Regions from separate parts of the Acidovorax facilis genome, predicted to be linked through region 4. Evidence: predicted binding sites of a transcription regulator. Region 4 holds the regulator's gene; each other region holds the start of a gene.
What was found. The regulator sigma-54, encoded in region 4, starts transcription at its own class of promoters, with help from an activator protein. The targets are predictions, from matches to a motif close to TGGCANGNAANCTGCTTT.

Region 1 (4,038 bases), 390 kb from region 4:
TCCCGGAGCGCGTAGCGCGTAGCGCGTAGAGAGAAGGGGGAAGGCACGCAGTGCCTCAGGGGGATGTACCCTGCCTTTACCCCCGCAACAACTTGTCCTCCGCCAGCGCCAGCGCCGCCGGGTGTCCTGAGAGCACCAGCGTGTCGCCTTCGGCCAACTGTGCGTCGTCCTCCGCTGCGCTGATGTGGCCGTTGCCACGCCGCAGGTTCACCACCCGCACGCCCATGGCGGGCAGGGCCAGCTGGCCCAGGCTGCGGCCCAGGGCCGTGGAGCCGGGCGGCAGGTTGATGGTGGACAGGCGTTCTTGGTCGCGCTCGTTGGCCGTGTCGTCGTCGGCGCCGTGGAAGTAGCCGCGCAGCAGGTTGTAGCGCGCATCGCGCTGGTCCTGCACCAGGCGCAGCACGCGGCGCATGGGTACGCCCACCAGGGCCAGCGCGTGGCTGGCGAGCATGAGCGAGCCTTCGATGGCCTCGGGCACGACCTCGGTGGCGCCCGCCTCTTGCAGCTTGTCCAGGTGCAGGTCGTCCTGCGTGCGCACCACCACGGGCACCTGCGGTGCGTGCGAGCGCGCGTTGGCCAGCACCTTCAGGGCGGCCGGCACGTCGATGTAGGTGATCGCCACCGCGCTGGCACGCACCAGGCCAGCGGCCATCAGCGCCTGCAGGCGGGTGGCGTCGCCATACACCACCGAATCGCCCGCAGCGGCGGCCTGGCGCACACGGTCCGGGTCCAGGTCCAGCGCCATGTAGGGGATGCCTTCATGCTCCAGCATGCGCGCCAGGTTTTGTCCGCAGCGGCCGTAGCCGCAGATGATCACGTGTTTGCTGGTGTTGATGGATTTGCGCGCGATGGACGTCATCTGCAGCGACTGCTGCAGCCAGTCGCTGGCCACCAGCTTCATCACGATGCGGTTGCTGTACATGATGAGGAAGGGCGTCGCCAGCATGGACAGCACCATGGCCGCCAGGATGGGGTTCATCAGCGCGGGCTGCACCAGCCCGTTGGCCTGCGTGAGCGACAGCAGCACAAATCCGAACTCCCCCGCCTGGGCCAGGTAGAGCCCGGTGCGCAGGGCGACGCCCGTGGTGGCCCCCATGCTGCGGGCCAGCACCAGGATGATCCCCAGCTTGACCACCAGCGGCACCGTCAGCAGGGCCAGCACCAGCGCCCAGCGGTCCACCAGGATGTGCCAGTCCAGCATCATGCCGATGGTGATGAAAAACAGCCCCAGCAGCACGTCGTGAAACGGGCGGATGTCCGTGCCCACCTGGTGCTTGTACTCTGTCTCGGACACCAGCACGCCCGCGATGAAGGCGCCCAGCGCCAAGCTCAGCCCCGCCAGTTCGGTCAGCCAGGCCAGGCCCAGCGTGATCAGCAGCAGGTTGAGCATGAACAGCTCCTCGCTCTTGCGCCGCGCCACCAGCGTGAGCCACCAGCGCATGAACCGCTGCCCGCCCGTGAGCAGAATGCCCACCAGCACCGTGGCCTTGACCAGCGCCCACGCCAGCGCGGTCAGCAGCTGGTCTGACGAGGAACTCAGCGCGGGGATCAACACCAGCAGCGGCACCACGGCCAGATCCTGGAACAGCAGAATGCCCATCACGCGGCGGCCATGTTCGCTTTCGAGCTCGGCCCGCTCGGCCATGAGCTTGACCACAATGGCCGTGCTGCTCATCGCCATCACGCCCGAGAGCGCCAGCGCCGTCTGCCAGCCCATATCCCACACGCCGCCCACCCAGCGGGAGAGCACCAGTGCCGCGCCGGTGACCACCACCATCGTCAGCACCACCTGCATCAGCCCCAGGCCGAACACCTGGCGCCGCATGGCGCGCAGCTTGGGCAGGCTGAACTCCAGCCCGATGGCGAACATCAAGAACACCACGCCAAACTCGCCCAGGTGCCGCACCCCTTCCGAGTTCTGCGTCAGCGCCAGCGCATGGGGGCCAATGAGCACCCCCGCAGCCAGGTAGCCGAGCATGGGTGGCAGCTTGAGGCTGCGGCAGACCACAACACCCAGCACTGCGGCCAACAGGTAAAGCAAGGTGAGGGCGAGTGAGGACATGGTTCGATGCTATCCGAGCCTTCCTGCGGCCCTCGGTGTTTTCTGTCCGAAGCAGGGTCCATGCCAGAGCCAGGGCAAAAAATCTGCCACCCGCGCAGGCATGCCCGGTCGATAGAATCCACCGGATGATCCCTGTGCCCGCCACGCTGCCCCCTTTTGACGCCGAACAGGCCCTGCGCCTGGCCCGCGAGACCTTTGACATTGAGGCGGCGGCGCTGACCGGGCTGGCGGCCCGCGTCGATGGCGTGTTTGCCGAGGCTGTGTTGATGGTGCTGCAGGCCCGTGGCCGTGTGGTGGTGATGGGCATGGGCAAAAGCGGCCACGTGGGCCGCAAGATTGCAGCCACGCTGGCATCTACGGGCACGCCGGCGTTTTTTGTGCACCCGGCCGAGGCCAGCCACGGCGATCTGGGCATGGTCACGGGCGACGACCTGGTCCTGGCGATCTCCAACAGTGGCGAAAGTGGTGAACTGACGGCCATCCTGCCCGTGCTCAAGCGCCTGGGCGCCCCGCTGATCGCGATGACCGGCGGGCTGCAGTCCACGCTCGCCCGCCATGCCGACCTGGTGCTCGACTGCAGCGTGGAGCGTGAGGCCTGTCCCCTGAACCTGGCCCCCACCGCCAGCACCACAGCCCAGCTGGCCATGGGTGACGCGCTGGCCGTAGCCCTGCTCGACGCCCGGGGCTTCCGCCCTGAAGACTTTGCCCGTTCGCACCCTGGCGGTGCGCTGGGGCGCAAGCTGCTCACCCATGTGAGCGATGTCATGCGCACCGGCAGCGAGGTGCCGCGTGTGGCGCCCGACGCCTCCTTCAGCGACCTTATGCGCGAAATGAGTGCCAAGGGCCTGGGCGCCTCGGCCATCGTGGATGCCGCCGGCCAGGTGCTGGGGATCTTCACCGACGGCGACCTGCGCCGCCGCATCGAGGCCGGGGCCGACCTGCGCACGGCCACGGCGGGCCAGGTCATGCACCCCCACCCGCGCCGCATTGCCCCGGATGCCCTTGCGGTGGACGCCGCCGAAATGATGGAGGCGCATGCCATCACCAGCGTGCTGGTGGTGGACGCCGCTGGCCTGCTGACGGGCGTGGTACACATCGGCGACCTGATGCGAGCCAAAGTCATATGACCTCACTTCATATGACCCCCCTGAGTCGCTGCGCGCCTTCCCCCTTAGGGGACGCACCCGGTGGCCCGGCGAAGCCGGTTCCACGGGTGCACTGGTCTTGGCTGTGCCCGTTCGATCTGCATGCCTCTTATTGAAATGACCCTGCCCGTGCTGCAATTTCCCCCCGAGCTGCTGCTGCGCGCCCAGAGCGTGCGTATCGCTTTCTTTGATGTCGATGGCGTTCTGACCGATGGCGGCCTGTATTTCAGCGAATCGGGCGAAACGCTCAAGCGCTTCAATACGCTGGACGGGCATGGGCTCAAGCTGCTGCAAAAGGCAGGCATCACGCCTGCGGTCATCACGGGCCGCGACTCCGCACCGCTGCGCGTGCGCCTGAAGGCGCTGGGGGTCGAACACGCGGTGTTCGGCACCGAAGACAAACGCCCCGCCGCTGAGCAGATGCTGGCCACGCTGGGGCTGGACTGGTCCCAGGCTGCTGCGATGGGTGACGACTGGCCCGACCTGCCGGTGATGCGCCGCAGTGCTTTCGCGTGCGCCCCGGCCAACGCCCAGGCCGAAGTGCGCCACGCCGCCCATTTTGTGACGCAGGCCCGGGGCGGCGATGGTGCCGCGCGCGAACTGTGTGATCTGCTGCTGGTGGCCTCGGGCCGTTATGCCGCACTGCTGGCGGAGTACACCGCATGAACCGGGGTTTTCTGCGCTCTTTCCCCACCTGCCAGGTTGTCGTGCCTAGCCCGGAGGCAACACCGTGATGCGCAACTGGGTCCGCCAGGGCTGGGAACAGTTCTCGCTCTATCTGCCCGTCGTGCTCATGGGGCTGCTGGCGCTGGGCACCTGGTGGCTGGTGCG
Region 2 (4,038 bases), 790 kb from region 4:
ATCACCTGCATCAGCACGGACAGCATGTTCTTGCTGCGCACCAGGCCACCGTAGAACAGCGCCAGGCCGGGCAGGACCATCAGGATCACGAGGATGGTGGAGGTCATCATCCAGGCGGTGTCACCCTTGTTGGGGACAGGAGCGGGTGCCTCGGCGGCAGCTGCGGGAGCGGCGGCCGCTGCCGCTGCGGGGGCTGCGGCAGCAGCAGGAGCCGGGGCTTCTGCGGCAGGAGCGGCAGCAGCCGGCTCGGAGGCGGCGGGCGCCTGTGCCAGGGACAAGTTGCCCATGGTCAGCAGACCCAGCCCCAGAATGAAGGAAGCAAGCAGTTTTTTCATGGCGTTTCTCTTCTTGGATGTAGTACGGCCGCGCCCTTACAGCGCTTCCTTGCCGGTTTCGCCAGTGCGGATGCGCACCACCTGCTCCAGGTGGGTCACGAAGATCTTGCCGTCGCCGATCTTGCCGGTGCGGGCGGCGCTTTCGATGGACTCGATCACGCGGTCCACGAGGTCGTCCGCCACAGCGGCTTCGATCTTGACCTTGGGCAGGAAGTCAACCACGTATTCCGCGCCGCGGTACAGCTCGGTGTGGCCCTTCTGGCGGCCAAAGCCCTTGACCTCAGTGACCGTGATGCCTTGCACGCCGATGTCCGAAAGCGCTTCACGCACCTCGTCCAGCTTGAAGGGCTTGATGATGGCTGTCACCATTTTCATTTTGGTTCCTCCGACATGGGCGCAGCAAGCGCCCATTGAGACTTGCTTACAGGGTTTTGGTGAGCGTGACGATCACGCGCGACTTGTTGACGTGGCCAAAGAAGGCCTTCTTGTTGGCACCCACCACGGCAGCGCCCAGCGACAGGCCACCGCCGAAGTCGTAGGCACCGCCCACGCTGTAGTCCATGTAGTTGGGCACGCCCAGGTCCTTGATGTCGCTGGCAAAGCGCGTGAAGCCGACCGAGGCCTTCACTGTGATGCTGGGGGCCACTTCCTGCGCAAACGCGAAGTTCAGGTAGCCGGTGTTGCGGCCCTTCAGGCCCGAGCCAGCCTTGGCGCCGGCAAAGCCGAAGTAGTCCTTGGAGATGGTGTGCGAATACTTGGCAGTGAAGGGGCCCATGGTGGCCGCGCCATACAGCTCGGTGGTGTTGCCGTTGCTGTTGCCAGGGTAGATGTAGGTCAGGGCGCCCACGTCCAGGTCGGCGCCGCCAGCCTTGAACTTGTAGCCGCCGTACAGGTCGGATTCGAGCGAGTTGTTGGCCAGCCAGTCCACGCTGGAGTTCCAGTTGCCCACGTACCAGCCGGTGTCGCCGAAGGCGTAGTCAAAACCGCCTTGCAGTGCAGGCTTGACCGCTTTGGACTTGGAAACGTCCTGGTCCTGGCCACGGAACTTGTAGTTGGTGGTCAGGCTGACATTGCCGGTGAGCTGGGCACTGGCCAGCATGGGAAGGGTTGCAACAAGGGCAACGCCCAGGGTCTTGATGATGGCGCGGGTCATGTTTCCTCCGGTTGGACAAAGTAGGGACGAGCGTTTTAAGCACGGACCGTGCCACGCCAGTGCAACCATTGCATCGCCTTCACATCGCCGTTGCGTTGCGTTACACCGATCCCCAAGTACAGTGACGGTGTGCGCGCGGACCATGTTGCACCTTGTTGGTGCACTACACAACAGGGCCGCGCTAAAAAACCATAAAACGCACCCATCTGGGGAGAAACCGCTTCATGAGTCTTGCTTTGGTGCAAAGCCGCGCCCTTCTGGGGCTGCAGGCGCCTTCTGTCACCGTCGAAGTGCATCTGGCCAATGGTTTGCCCAGCTTCACGCTGGTGGGCCTGGCCGAGGTGGAGGTCAAGGAGGCCCGCGAACGGGTGCGCTCGGCGCTGCAGAACGCGGGGCTGGAGTTCCCGCATAACAAGCGCATCACGGTAAACCTGGCACCAGCCGATCTGCCCAAGGACTCAGGGCGCTTCGATCTGCCGATTGCACTGGGCATCCTCGCCGCCAGCGGGCAGGTGGACGCAAGCCGTCTGGCGGGCTATGAGTTTGCGGGCGAGCTGTCGCTGTCGGGCGAACTGCGCCCCGTGCGCGGCGCGCTGGCCACCAGTCTGGCGCTGCAGACCCAGCAGATCACCGCGCAACTGGTGCTGCCCCCCGGCAGCGCTGAAGAGGCCGCCCTGGTGCCCGCCGCGCAGGTGGTGCGCGCACGGCATCTTCTGGATGTGGTGCGCGCCTTCCTGCCGCCGGGCAGCGTGGCTGCGGGCGATGCCGACGTGGCCAACGACGGCTGGACCCGCCTGCAGGCCACCCCCATGGCGGCGAGCACAGCAGGCCCCGACATGTGCGACGTGAAAGGCCAGGCCAGCGCCAAACGCGCGCTCGAGATTGCTGCCGCTGGCGGGCACAGCGTGCTCATGGCCGGGCCGCCGGGGTCGGGCAAGTCGATGCTGGCGCTGCGGTTTGCGGGGCTGCTGCCCGCGATGACCGTGGACGAGGCGCTGGAGAGCGCCGCCATTGCCAGCCTGGCCGGGCGCTTTCGCACCGACCAGTGGGGCCACAGGCCCACAGCCGCGCCACACCACACCGCCAGCGCAGTGGCCCTGGTGGGTGGCGGATCACCCCCCAGGCCCGGCGAAATTTCGTTGGCGCACAACGGAATCTTGTTTCTGGACGAACTGCCCGAGTTTCCGCGCGCTGCGCTGGAGGCCCTGCGCGAACCGCTGGAGACAGGACATATCACCATCTCCAGAGCGGCGCAGCGTGCGGATTTCCCCGCCCGGTTCCAGATGATTGCGGCCATGAACCCCTGCCCCTGCGGCTACCTGGGCTCCACCCAGCGCGCGTGCCGCTGCACGCCCGACCAGGTGAACCGCTACCAAGCCAAGCTCAGCGGCCCGCTGCTGGACCGCATTGACCTGCATGTGGAGGTGCCCGCCCTGCCCGCCGACCAGCTGGTGCAGGCACCCGCGGGCGAAGCCAGCGAGGCGATCCGCGAACGCGTGGCGCAGGCCCGCGCCGGGGCACTGGCACGGCAAGGCAAGACCAACCAGGCGCTGCAGGGCCAGGAGATCGACACCCACCTGCACCTGCAGGATGCCGCCGCCAAATTCCTCAACACCGCCGCCGCCCGCCTGGGCTGGTCGGCCCGCAGCACGCACCGTGCGCTGAAGGTCGCGCGCACCATTGCCGACCTGGCGGGTGCACCCTCGACCGAAGTGGGCCATGTGGCCGAGGCCGTGCAATACCGGCGCGTGCTGCGCAGCCCCGTCTGAGAGCCACAGGCGCCGATGCTGCACCGTGTGTGTCGCCTGCCACACATCAATTACTATAATTTTTATAGCAATACATATCCGTCAAATAAGCGCTAGCGGCTGATTTGAATCAAATTTCCGTGCAACCTGCTGCCAACCCGCGCCCACCCCCCGCCACAATCACCCCATGTCCAGCGTTCGCCCCACCAAAAAGACCACCGCCTCCATGGTTCCAGCCAACCCGGCGCCCGCACCCGAATCGGTGGATACCGGCTTTCTGCGCACCCTGGTGGGCTACAACGCGCGGCGCGCATCGCTGGCCGTGATCGAGGTGTTCATGGAGCGCATGGCGGTGTACCGCCTCAAGGTGGTGGATTTTTCGGTGCTGTCGCTGGTGGCGCACAACCCGGGCGTGACCTCGCGCCAGCTGTGCGTGACGCTGGGCGTGTTGCCGCCCAACCTGGTGGGCCTGGTGGCTGCGCTGGAGCGGCGCGGCCTGATCGAGCGTCGCCCCCACCCCAGCGACGGCCGCGCCATGGGCCTGCACCTGACGCCCGCCGGTGTGGAGCTGACGGCCCAGGCCGAGCAGACCGCCGCGCAGCTGGAGGTGGACGCCACCGCAGGCCTCACTGCCGCCGAACGCAAGACGCTGATCCGCCTGCTGCAAAAGGTCTACACCCGCGACGGAGCCTGACAAAGAAAAGGGGCGCTGCAGCCAGCGCCCCTTGGTCTTTGGTTTTGTGCCCGGCTTCGGGCAGCTTCTGCGCCCCGGTTACAGGCCTGCGGCCGCCGGTGCCACGGT
Region 3 (4,038 bases), 2.2 Mb from region 4:
ATGATCGGCGAGATCGGCGCGCTGGGCGGCGGCCTCATCCCGAACGGCATGGGCATCTCGCGCCAGTACACCGGCACGTATCTCTGGGGCTTTGTGGGCATTGCTGCCTGCGCCCTGGCCATGCTGCTGCTGCTGCGGGTGATGCAGATCCGCTGGACGCGCACGTGGGCGGAGAAGGGTGGACGTGCGCGCAGCGCATGACCGGCGTAGCCGGTGAGCGCGCAAGCGCTCGCCACACTTCCAGCAAAAGGGCAGTCGGGCACGCAGTGCCTGAGCTGGCGCAGCCAGCCAACGCGCAGCGTTGCCCGCGCTTTCGCTAGAAGGGTGGACGTGCGCGCAGTGCGTGAACGGCGCAGCCGTGAGCGCGTCAGCGCTCACCCCACTTCCAGCCAAAGCGCAGTCGCTCAACGGGCGTCGTGCATGCACTGGTCTTTGACAAAAACAAGCCCCAGCGCTTATCTCATAAGCGCTAAAAGCTATGTTTTTAATAGCAAATCGCCGCGAAAGCTCACCGCGGCAAAAACAGCAGCCAATAAATCAACAACACATTCACCAGCACGCTCACGGCCAGAGCGATCTTCCACAGGGCCGTGGCATCGCGCTGCATCAGCGGCTGGGGCCCGGTCGCCGACAGGGGGCGTGAAGCGCCGCGTTCCAGGGCCAGCAGCAGTTCCTCGGCAGTTTCAAAACGCTGGGCGCGGTTGCGGGCCACGGCCTTCAGGGCAATCTGGTCGAGCCAGATCGGCACGCCCGGGTTGTGGCGGCTGGGGGGCACCGGGTCGCGGTGGTAGCGGCCCAGCTGGTACTGCACCACCTCGCCATAGGGCAGGCGCCCGTGGCTGAGCAGCTGGTACAGCGTGACCCCCAGCGCAAACAGGTCGCTGCCCGCGTCGGGCAACTGACCGGAGGGGTCGCCGCCCTTTTCATAGCCCGGCCACTGCTCCGGGTTCATGTAGCTGGGGGTTCCGGCGTGCAGGCGGCGGGTGGCCTCGGGCTCGCGGCCTGAGAGGGCCACGCCCAGGTCCAGCACACGCAGCACCCCGTCGTCGCCCAGGTGCAGGTTGTCGGGCTTGATGTCGCGGTGCACCACGCCCTGGCGGTGCAGCCAGCCCAGCACGCGCGCGGCCTGCACGGTCACCGTCACAACCTGCCCCACGGCCAGGTGCTGGCGATGGCGCAGGCGCTGCCCCAGCGTGTCGCCGGAATGCCAGTCGTACAGCAGGTAAAACGCGCTGGCTGCGGCGCCATCGCCAAAGCCGCCGTCTCCCACCGGCCAGTCGTTGAGCCTCGCCAGATGGGCGGCGGCCTGGCCCGACTGCATGCGCCGCGCCACCCAGGCCTCGTGCGCCAGCGTGGCGCGTTCTTCGGCGTCGTGGGCGCGCGCGGGCAGCAGGGTCTTGAGGGCATACAGCCGCTGCGTGGCCCCGTCGCGCACCTGGTACAGCCGGTGGATGCCGTTGTCGGCCACGATGGCTGTCACCGTGAGGCCGTCCACGGTGTCGCCCACCTTGAGCAGGGGCAGCACGGGCAGGTCCTGGGCGCGGCGCGATTCGTCTTGCAGCGTGGCCTCCAGCGCGCCCTGCACCCGCACCACCAGCGCGGTCACGTTGTCGCTGCTGCCACGGCGCAGGGCAACCTGCACCAGCTCGTCGGTGAGCGCCTGGGCCGGTATCTCCTGGCGCAGCAGCTGGCGCAGTTCGCGCTCGGGCACGCTGCCGTGCACGCCGTCCGACAGCAGCACAAACAGGTCGCCGCTGCGCAGCTCGCCCTGGCTGTAGTCCACCACCACGTGGTCGTCCAGGCCCATGGCGCGGGTGAGCTGGTGCCTGAGATCGTGCTGCGCCATGACGTGGTCGGTGGTCAGCTGCTGCAGGCGGCCCTCGCGCACCAGGTAGGCGCGCGTGTCTCCCACATGGGCCAGCGTGTAGGACTGGCCACACAGCACCAGCGCGGTCAGCGTGGTCAACCCCACCGCAGGCTGGCGGCGCCGGTTCATGGAGGCGAGCCAGCCGTTGTGTGCGGACAGGATGCGGTCCAGCGCCACCGTGGTGTCCCAGGTGTCGGGCGTGGCGAAGTAGTCGTTCACCAGCGTGTTCACTGAAGTCTGGGCGGCCTCGCGGCCATTGCCGCCGGTGCTCACGCCGTCGGCGATGGCCGCGATGGCTCCGCGCTCACGGTCGCGCCCCTGGCCCAGCACGAGCGCGGCGAAGTCTTCGTTCACCTCCTTGCGCCCAGCCTGCGAGGTGTGGCCGAAATCCAGTTCAAAAGTCATGCACCAGCTCCTTGCAGGTTCCGTGCCCAAGGTGGTGCACCCCGCGCCAGACAAGGGCATACCCCCGTGGCGCCTGCGCAGAGCCGGGGCAGCACTGCACCACCCCCCACACGCGGGTCTCAAAACACCCCCAGAAGCCGCCCCACCTCAGTGCAAATCGACTGGCACAAGCATTGCTTAACTCCAGCAACGACCCCACAGGGTCACGCAATCCACCCGTGCAATGGCGCAGGGGTGGATTGCCCGGACGAAGGCGTCCGCACATGCGGTTTCGACAGGAATTCGAAACGGCATCGTGTGGACGCCTTTTTTGTTTTTCGAATCGCCCAGGCGATAGAACCGACGGAGTCACGATGAAAAAGCTCAAGCTGGTGATGGTAGGAAACGGCATGGCCGGTGTGCGCACGCTGGAAGAGCTGCTCAAGATTGCCCCTGATCTTTACGACATCACGGTGTTTGGGGCCGAGCCCCACCCCAACTACAACCGCATCCTGCTCTCGCCCGTGCTGGCCGGCGAGCAGACCATCGACGAGATCATTCTGAACGATTGGTCCTGGTATGCCGACAATCACATCACGCTGCACACCGGTTTTACGGTGACCGACGTGGACCGCGTGCGCCGCGTGGTCAGCGCCACCAGCAAGGATGGCACGGTGGTCACCGCCGAATACGACCGACTGATCCTCGCCACAGGCTCCAACCCCTTCATCCTGCCCATCCCCGGCAAAGACTTGCAGGGCGTGTTGGCCTACCGCGACATTGCCGACACACAGGCCATGATCGACGCGGCCGCCACGTACAAGCATGCCGTGGTCATCGGCGGCGGCCTGCTGGGCCTGGAGGCCGCCAACGGCCTGATGAAGCGCGGCATGCAAGTGAGCGTGGTGCATGTGGGCGACTGGCTGATGGAACGGCAGCTGGACGACGTGGCCGGGAAGATGCTGCAAAAGTCGCTGCAGGAGCGCGGCATGCAGTTCTTGATGAAAGCACAAACACAAGTGCTGGTGGGCAACGCCGAAGGCCGCGTGGCCAGCGTGAAGTTCAAGGACGGCACCGAGGTGCCTGCCGACCTGGTGGTGATGGCCGTGGGCATCCGCCCCAACACCGCCCTGGCCGAAAAGATGCGCCTGCACGTGAACCGCGGCATTGTGGTCAGCGACACGCTGCAGACCACCACCGACGCCCGCATCTACGCCGTGGGCGAATGCGCCGCGCACCGGGGCATTGCCTATGGCCTGGTGGCCCCGCTGTTCGAGCAGGGCAAGGTGCTGGCCAACCATTTGGCCGAATTCGGCATCGGCCGCTACCAGGGCTCGCTCACGTCCACCAAGCTCAAGGTGACGGGCATCGACCTGTTCTCGGCCGGAGACTTTCAAGGAGGAGACGACACCGAGGAGATCGTGATGAGCGACCCCTTCGGTGGCGTGTACAAAAAGCTCGTCATCAAAGACGACAAGCTCGTGGGCGCCTGCCTGTATGGCGACACTGTGGACGGCAGCTGGTACTTCAAGCTGCTGCGCGATGGCCGCAGCGTGACTGACATCCGCGACAAGCTGATGTTTGGCGAATCGCACCTGGGCGACACCGGCCACCAGGGCCAGAGCAAGGCTGCCGCCATGCAGGACAGCGACGAGGTATGCGGCTGCAACGGCGTGACCAAGGGCGCCATCTGCAAGGCCATCAAGGACAAAGGCCTGTTCACACTGGATGAAGTACGCAAGCATACGAAGGCCAGCGCCAGCTGTGGCTCGTGCACGGGGCTGGTG
Region 4 (4,038 bases):
GGCAGCAGCTTCTCGAACGCAAAACGCCGCAGCATGCCGGCCGGAATGCGGCAGGCGATCTGCGCGGCCTCGATCACGATGGTGCCGCTGCCGCAGCAGGGGTCGTACAGGGGCTGGGGGTTGTCGCCATGCGGGTCCCAGCCGCTGGCGGCAATCATGGCGGCGGCCAGGGTTTCTTTCAGTGGCGCATCGCCCTTGTCTTCGCGCCAGCCGCGTTTGAACAGCGGCTCGCCCGAGGTGTCGATGTAGATCGTGGCCTCGTCGGTGGTCAGGTGCAGGTGGATGCGCACATCGGGCCACTGGGTGTTCACGTCGGGCCGCACGCCGCTTTTGGCGCGGAAGCGGTCGGCCACCGCGTCCTTGACCTTGAGACCTGCGAAGTTGAGGCTCTGCAACGGGCTGTGTTGGGCCGTCACCTCGACCTTGAAGGTCTGGCGCGTGGTGAACCAGATTTCCCAGGCCACGTCGCTGGCCATGGCATAGAGATCGTTCTCGGAGCGGTACGGGCGGTGCGCCAACTGCACCAGTACGCGCTGGGCCAGTCGGCTGTGCAGGTTGAGCAGCAGCGCCTCGCGCCACGAGGCGCGCAGCAGCACGCCGCCGCGGCCGACGAGCAGGTCTTGCCCCGTGAGGCCGGTGATGCCATGCACCTCGTCGGCCAGAAAGCCCTCCACACCAGCGGCGCAGGGGAGAAAAAGTTGGAGTTGGTTCATGTCGATGGGGAGGATACGCGCTCAGACAATGCGTGGGAATCCGGCGTTCCCGCGCGGGCCAGCAGCAATTGGCGGATGGATTCGGGGATCGGCGCCACCTTGCGGTCGGCCTTGCCGATGAAGACGATGCCGATCTTGCCGCGCGCCACCTCGCGGCCTGAGGTCTTCTCGGTCATGCAAAACACCAGGTCAAACCCATAGCGGTTGAAGTCCGCAGGCGCCATCTCCACGCGCATGGTTTCACCGTGGAAACCTTCGGACTTGTACTGCGCCACGATGTCGCCGACCACGATGGACAGCCCGCCCACGTCGGCCTCGGGGTAGCCCAGCGACTGGAAGAAGCGCACCCGCGCTTCAGAGACCAGGCTCAGCAGTTGCGCGTTGTCCAGGTGCCCGCCTTGGTTGACGTGGCTGATGTAGATCTGCAGCTCGGTGGCAAAGCCGAAGTGCGGGGGGAGGTCGAAGACGATGCGGGCCATGGTGGGGTGGCGGATAGAAAAACGAAAAATTCAAACAGGGCGAGCCATGCGCCCCCAACCGGGGTACCTACAGCGCCTTGCGCAGGTTGGCCGGCGCGATCTTGAGCGCCTCGCGGTACTTGGCCACGGTGCGGCGTGCGCACTCGATGCCCTGTTCCTTGAGCATCTCGGCGATCTGGCTGTCGGACAGCGGCTTGGCGGGGCTTTCTGCGGCCACAAACTGCTTGATGAGGGCGCGCACGGCGGTGCTGGACGCGTTGCCGCCGGTCTCGGTACCCAGGCCCGAGCCAAAGAAGTACTTCAGCTCATACGTGCCAATTGGCGTGGCCATGTATTTGGCGGTGGTCACGCGGCTGATGGTGGATTCGTGCAGGCCCAGTTCGTCGGCGATGTCGCGCAGCACCAGCGGGCGCATGGCCAACTCGCCGTGGGTGAAGAAGCTTTTTTGCCGCTCCACGATGGCGCGCGAGACGCGCAGGATGGTGTCAAAGCGCTGCTGGATGTTCTTGATGAACCAGCGGGCCTCCTGCAGGCGCTGCTGCATGCCCTGGTGGCCCTCGCCGCCCTTGTGGCCGCGCAGGGCGCCAGCATAGATGTCGTGCACGCGCAGGCGCGGCATCACATCGGGGTTGAGGCTGACGATGAAGTTGTGCTGGCCATCGCGTCCATTGGCACGCCCGGCTTTGCGCACGATGACATCGGGAATGATGATGTTGCGCTCCACGTCGGCAAAGCGACGGCCGGGGCGAGGCTCCAGGCGAGCGATCAGCGCCATGGCGGCGCGGGTGCGCTCTTCGCCGTCGCCACACAGCTGCGTCAGGCGGCGGATATCGCGGCGGGCCAGCATCTCCAGCGGCTGCTGACAAATGCGCAGCGCGGTCTGCACCGTGTCGGGGTCAGCATCGCTGTCCTCGTCGGCAGCCAGCGCCGTGAGCTGCAGCGTCAGGCATTCGGCCAGGTTGCGCGCACCCACGCCGGTGGGCTCCAGGCTTTGCAGCAGGCGCTGGGCCACGGTGAAGCGGTGCACCAGCTCTTCGATTTGCTCCAGGTCGTCCGGCCCGGCCAGGCTGATGGCCAGCTCTTCCAGCGGCTCTTCGAGGTAGCCGTCGTCGTTGAGCGATTCAATGAGAAAACGCAGCGCGGCGCGGTCGATCTCGGACAAGCGCAGCGCCAGCGCCTGACGGTGCAAAAAGGCGGTCAGCGATTCATGCGAACGGGCCAGCTCGGTGGCGTCGGCCTCGTCGCCTTCGGAGTCGTTGCGGTTGCGGGCGGGCGCATCCCCGCCCCACTCCGCGTCGTTGGGCGCCATTTCTACCGTGCCGTCACCGCTCCAGTCAGGCTCGTCAGCGCCAGCACTCGGTGCTTCAGCATCATTTTGGCCTTCAGCGCTTGTGCTGCTTGCGCTGCTAGCTCCTGAAAATATAGCATCATCAGCACTGTACTCATCAGGCTGCGCGGGCGTGTCGGCGGCTTCCAGGCCAAACTCCTCGCGCGGAGCTTCGTCGGCATTGCGTTCGAGGAACGGGTTTTCGTCGAGCATCTGCTCGACTTCCTGCGAGAGTTCGAGCGTGGACAACTGCAGCAGCCGGATGGACTGCTGAAGCTGGGGGGTCAATGCAAGATGCTGCGAGACGCGCAGCGAGAGTCCAGGCTTCATCACATCCTGAAGTGTTCGCCAAGGTAAACACGTCGTACCTCGGCGTTGTCCACGATCTCGGACGGCGTGCCCTGCGCGAGCACGCGGCCATCGCTGATGATGAAGGCGTGGTCGCAGATGCCCAGGGTTTCGCGCACATTGTGGTCGGTGATGAGCACACCAATGCCCCGCGCCTTCAGGAAGCCGATGATGCGCTGGATCTCGATCACGGCAATGGGGTCGATGCCGGCAAAGGGCTCGTCCAGCAGGATGAAACGCGGTTGAGTGGCCAGGGCCCGGGCAATCTCGACGCGGCGGCGCTCGCCGCCGGACAGGGCCATGGCGGGCGAGGCGCGCAGGTGGTCCACGCGCAGCTCCTGCAGCAGGGCCGTCAGGCGCTCCTCGATGGCGTCGCGCGAGAGCGGCTGGCCGTCATCACCACGCTGCAGTTCCAGCACGGCGCGCACGTTCTCTTCGACTGTGAGTTTGCGAAAGATCGAGGCTTCCTGCGGCAGGTACGACAGGCCCAGGCGCGAGCGCCGGTGGATGGGCATGTGGGCCACCGATTGGCCGTCGATGCGGATGTCTCCCTCGTCGCTGCGCACCAGGCCCACGATCATGTAGAACGAGGTGGTCTTGCCCGCGCCGTTGGGGCCGAGCAGCCCCACGACCTCACCTTTTTGCACGACCAGCGAAACGTCCTTGACGACCTTGCGGCTGCCATAAGACTTCGCCAGGTGCTGCACCTCCAGGCGGCTGCCCGCCTGGGAATCAGGCCCCAGGCGGCTACCCGCCTGAGTGTCAGGGCCGGTACTCACAGCGGGCCCACTCACTTGGCGCCGCCGCCAAGGCTGTTGCTGGGGCGCAGCGCCGGGGCTGAGGCCGGGGACGCCGCCTCGGGGGCCGCCGCAGCGGGCGGTGGATCTTTGGGGGCCAGCACGGCGCGCACGCGGCTGCCCGGTGCGGGGGCATCGCCCGCAGCGTTGGTGGCGGTGCGCTTTCCGTCCACGGAGAACACGTCGGTCAGGTTGTTGTAGACAATCACGGCGCCGGTGATCTCGTCGCTGAGCACAGCGCCCCGGTAGCGGCGCAGCTCGGCACGGGTGATGAAGCGGACGTTGTCGGCCTTGCCGTCGTACTCGATGACTTCGCTCTCGCCTTCAATGAACTCCTCGGGTGCTCCCGGCAGGGTGTCGCGCTTTTGCCGGAA

Region 1: a site for sigma-54 is predicted at 2,135-2,152, ahead of ACQ4MJ_RS21770 (KpsF/GutQ family sugar-phosphate isomerase). Genes of this name have one in related genera too.
Region 2: a site for sigma-54 is predicted at 1,525-1,542, ahead of ACQ4MJ_RS19925 (TorF family putative porin). Genes of this name have one in related genera too.
Region 3: a site for sigma-54 is predicted at 2,435-2,452, ahead of nirB (nitrite reductase large subunit NirB). Genes of this name have one in related genera too.

The regions. Positions count from the first base shown of each region.
Region 1 is NZ_CP192460.1:4,744,653-4,748,690, forward strand. It holds gene ACQ4MJ_RS21765 (monovalent cation:proton antiporter family protein) at 77-2,062, opposite strand; gene ACQ4MJ_RS21770 (KpsF/GutQ family sugar-phosphate isomerase) at 2,188-3,189, shown strand; gene ACQ4MJ_RS21775 (KdsC family phosphatase) at 3,310-3,873, shown strand; gene lptC (LPS export ABC transporter periplasmic protein LptC) at 3,941-4,038, shown strand, end outside.
Region 2 is NZ_CP192460.1:4,341,668-4,345,705, forward strand. It holds gene amt (ammonium transporter) at 1-335, opposite strand, end outside; gene glnK (P-II family nitrogen regulator) at 372-710, opposite strand; gene ACQ4MJ_RS19925 (TorF family putative porin) at 757-1,488, opposite strand; gene ACQ4MJ_RS19930 (YifB family Mg chelatase-like AAA ATPase) at 1,713-3,257, shown strand; gene ACQ4MJ_RS19935 (MarR family winged helix-turn-helix transcriptional regulator) at 3,424-3,930, shown strand; gene ACQ4MJ_RS19940 (acyl CoA:acetate/3-ketoacid CoA transferase) at 4,009-4,038, opposite strand, start outside.
Region 3 is NZ_CP192460.1:2,955,251-2,959,288, forward strand. It holds gene ACQ4MJ_RS13545 (MFS transporter) at 1-201, shown strand, start outside; gene ACQ4MJ_RS13550 (protein kinase domain-containing protein) at 509-2,272, opposite strand; gene nirB (nitrite reductase large subunit NirB) at 2,626-4,038, shown strand, end outside.
Region 4 is NZ_CP192460.1:5,134,756-5,138,793, reverse strand. It holds gene ACQ4MJ_RS23545 (THUMP domain-containing class I SAM-dependent RNA methyltransferase) at 1-713, opposite strand, end outside; gene ACQ4MJ_RS23540 (acyl-CoA thioesterase) at 710-1,192, opposite strand; gene ACQ4MJ_RS23535 (RNA polymerase factor sigma-54) at 1,260-2,849, opposite strand; gene lptB (LPS export ABC transporter ATP-binding protein) at 2,849-3,646, opposite strand; gene lptA (lipopolysaccharide transport periplasmic protein LptA) at 3,658-4,038, opposite strand, start outside.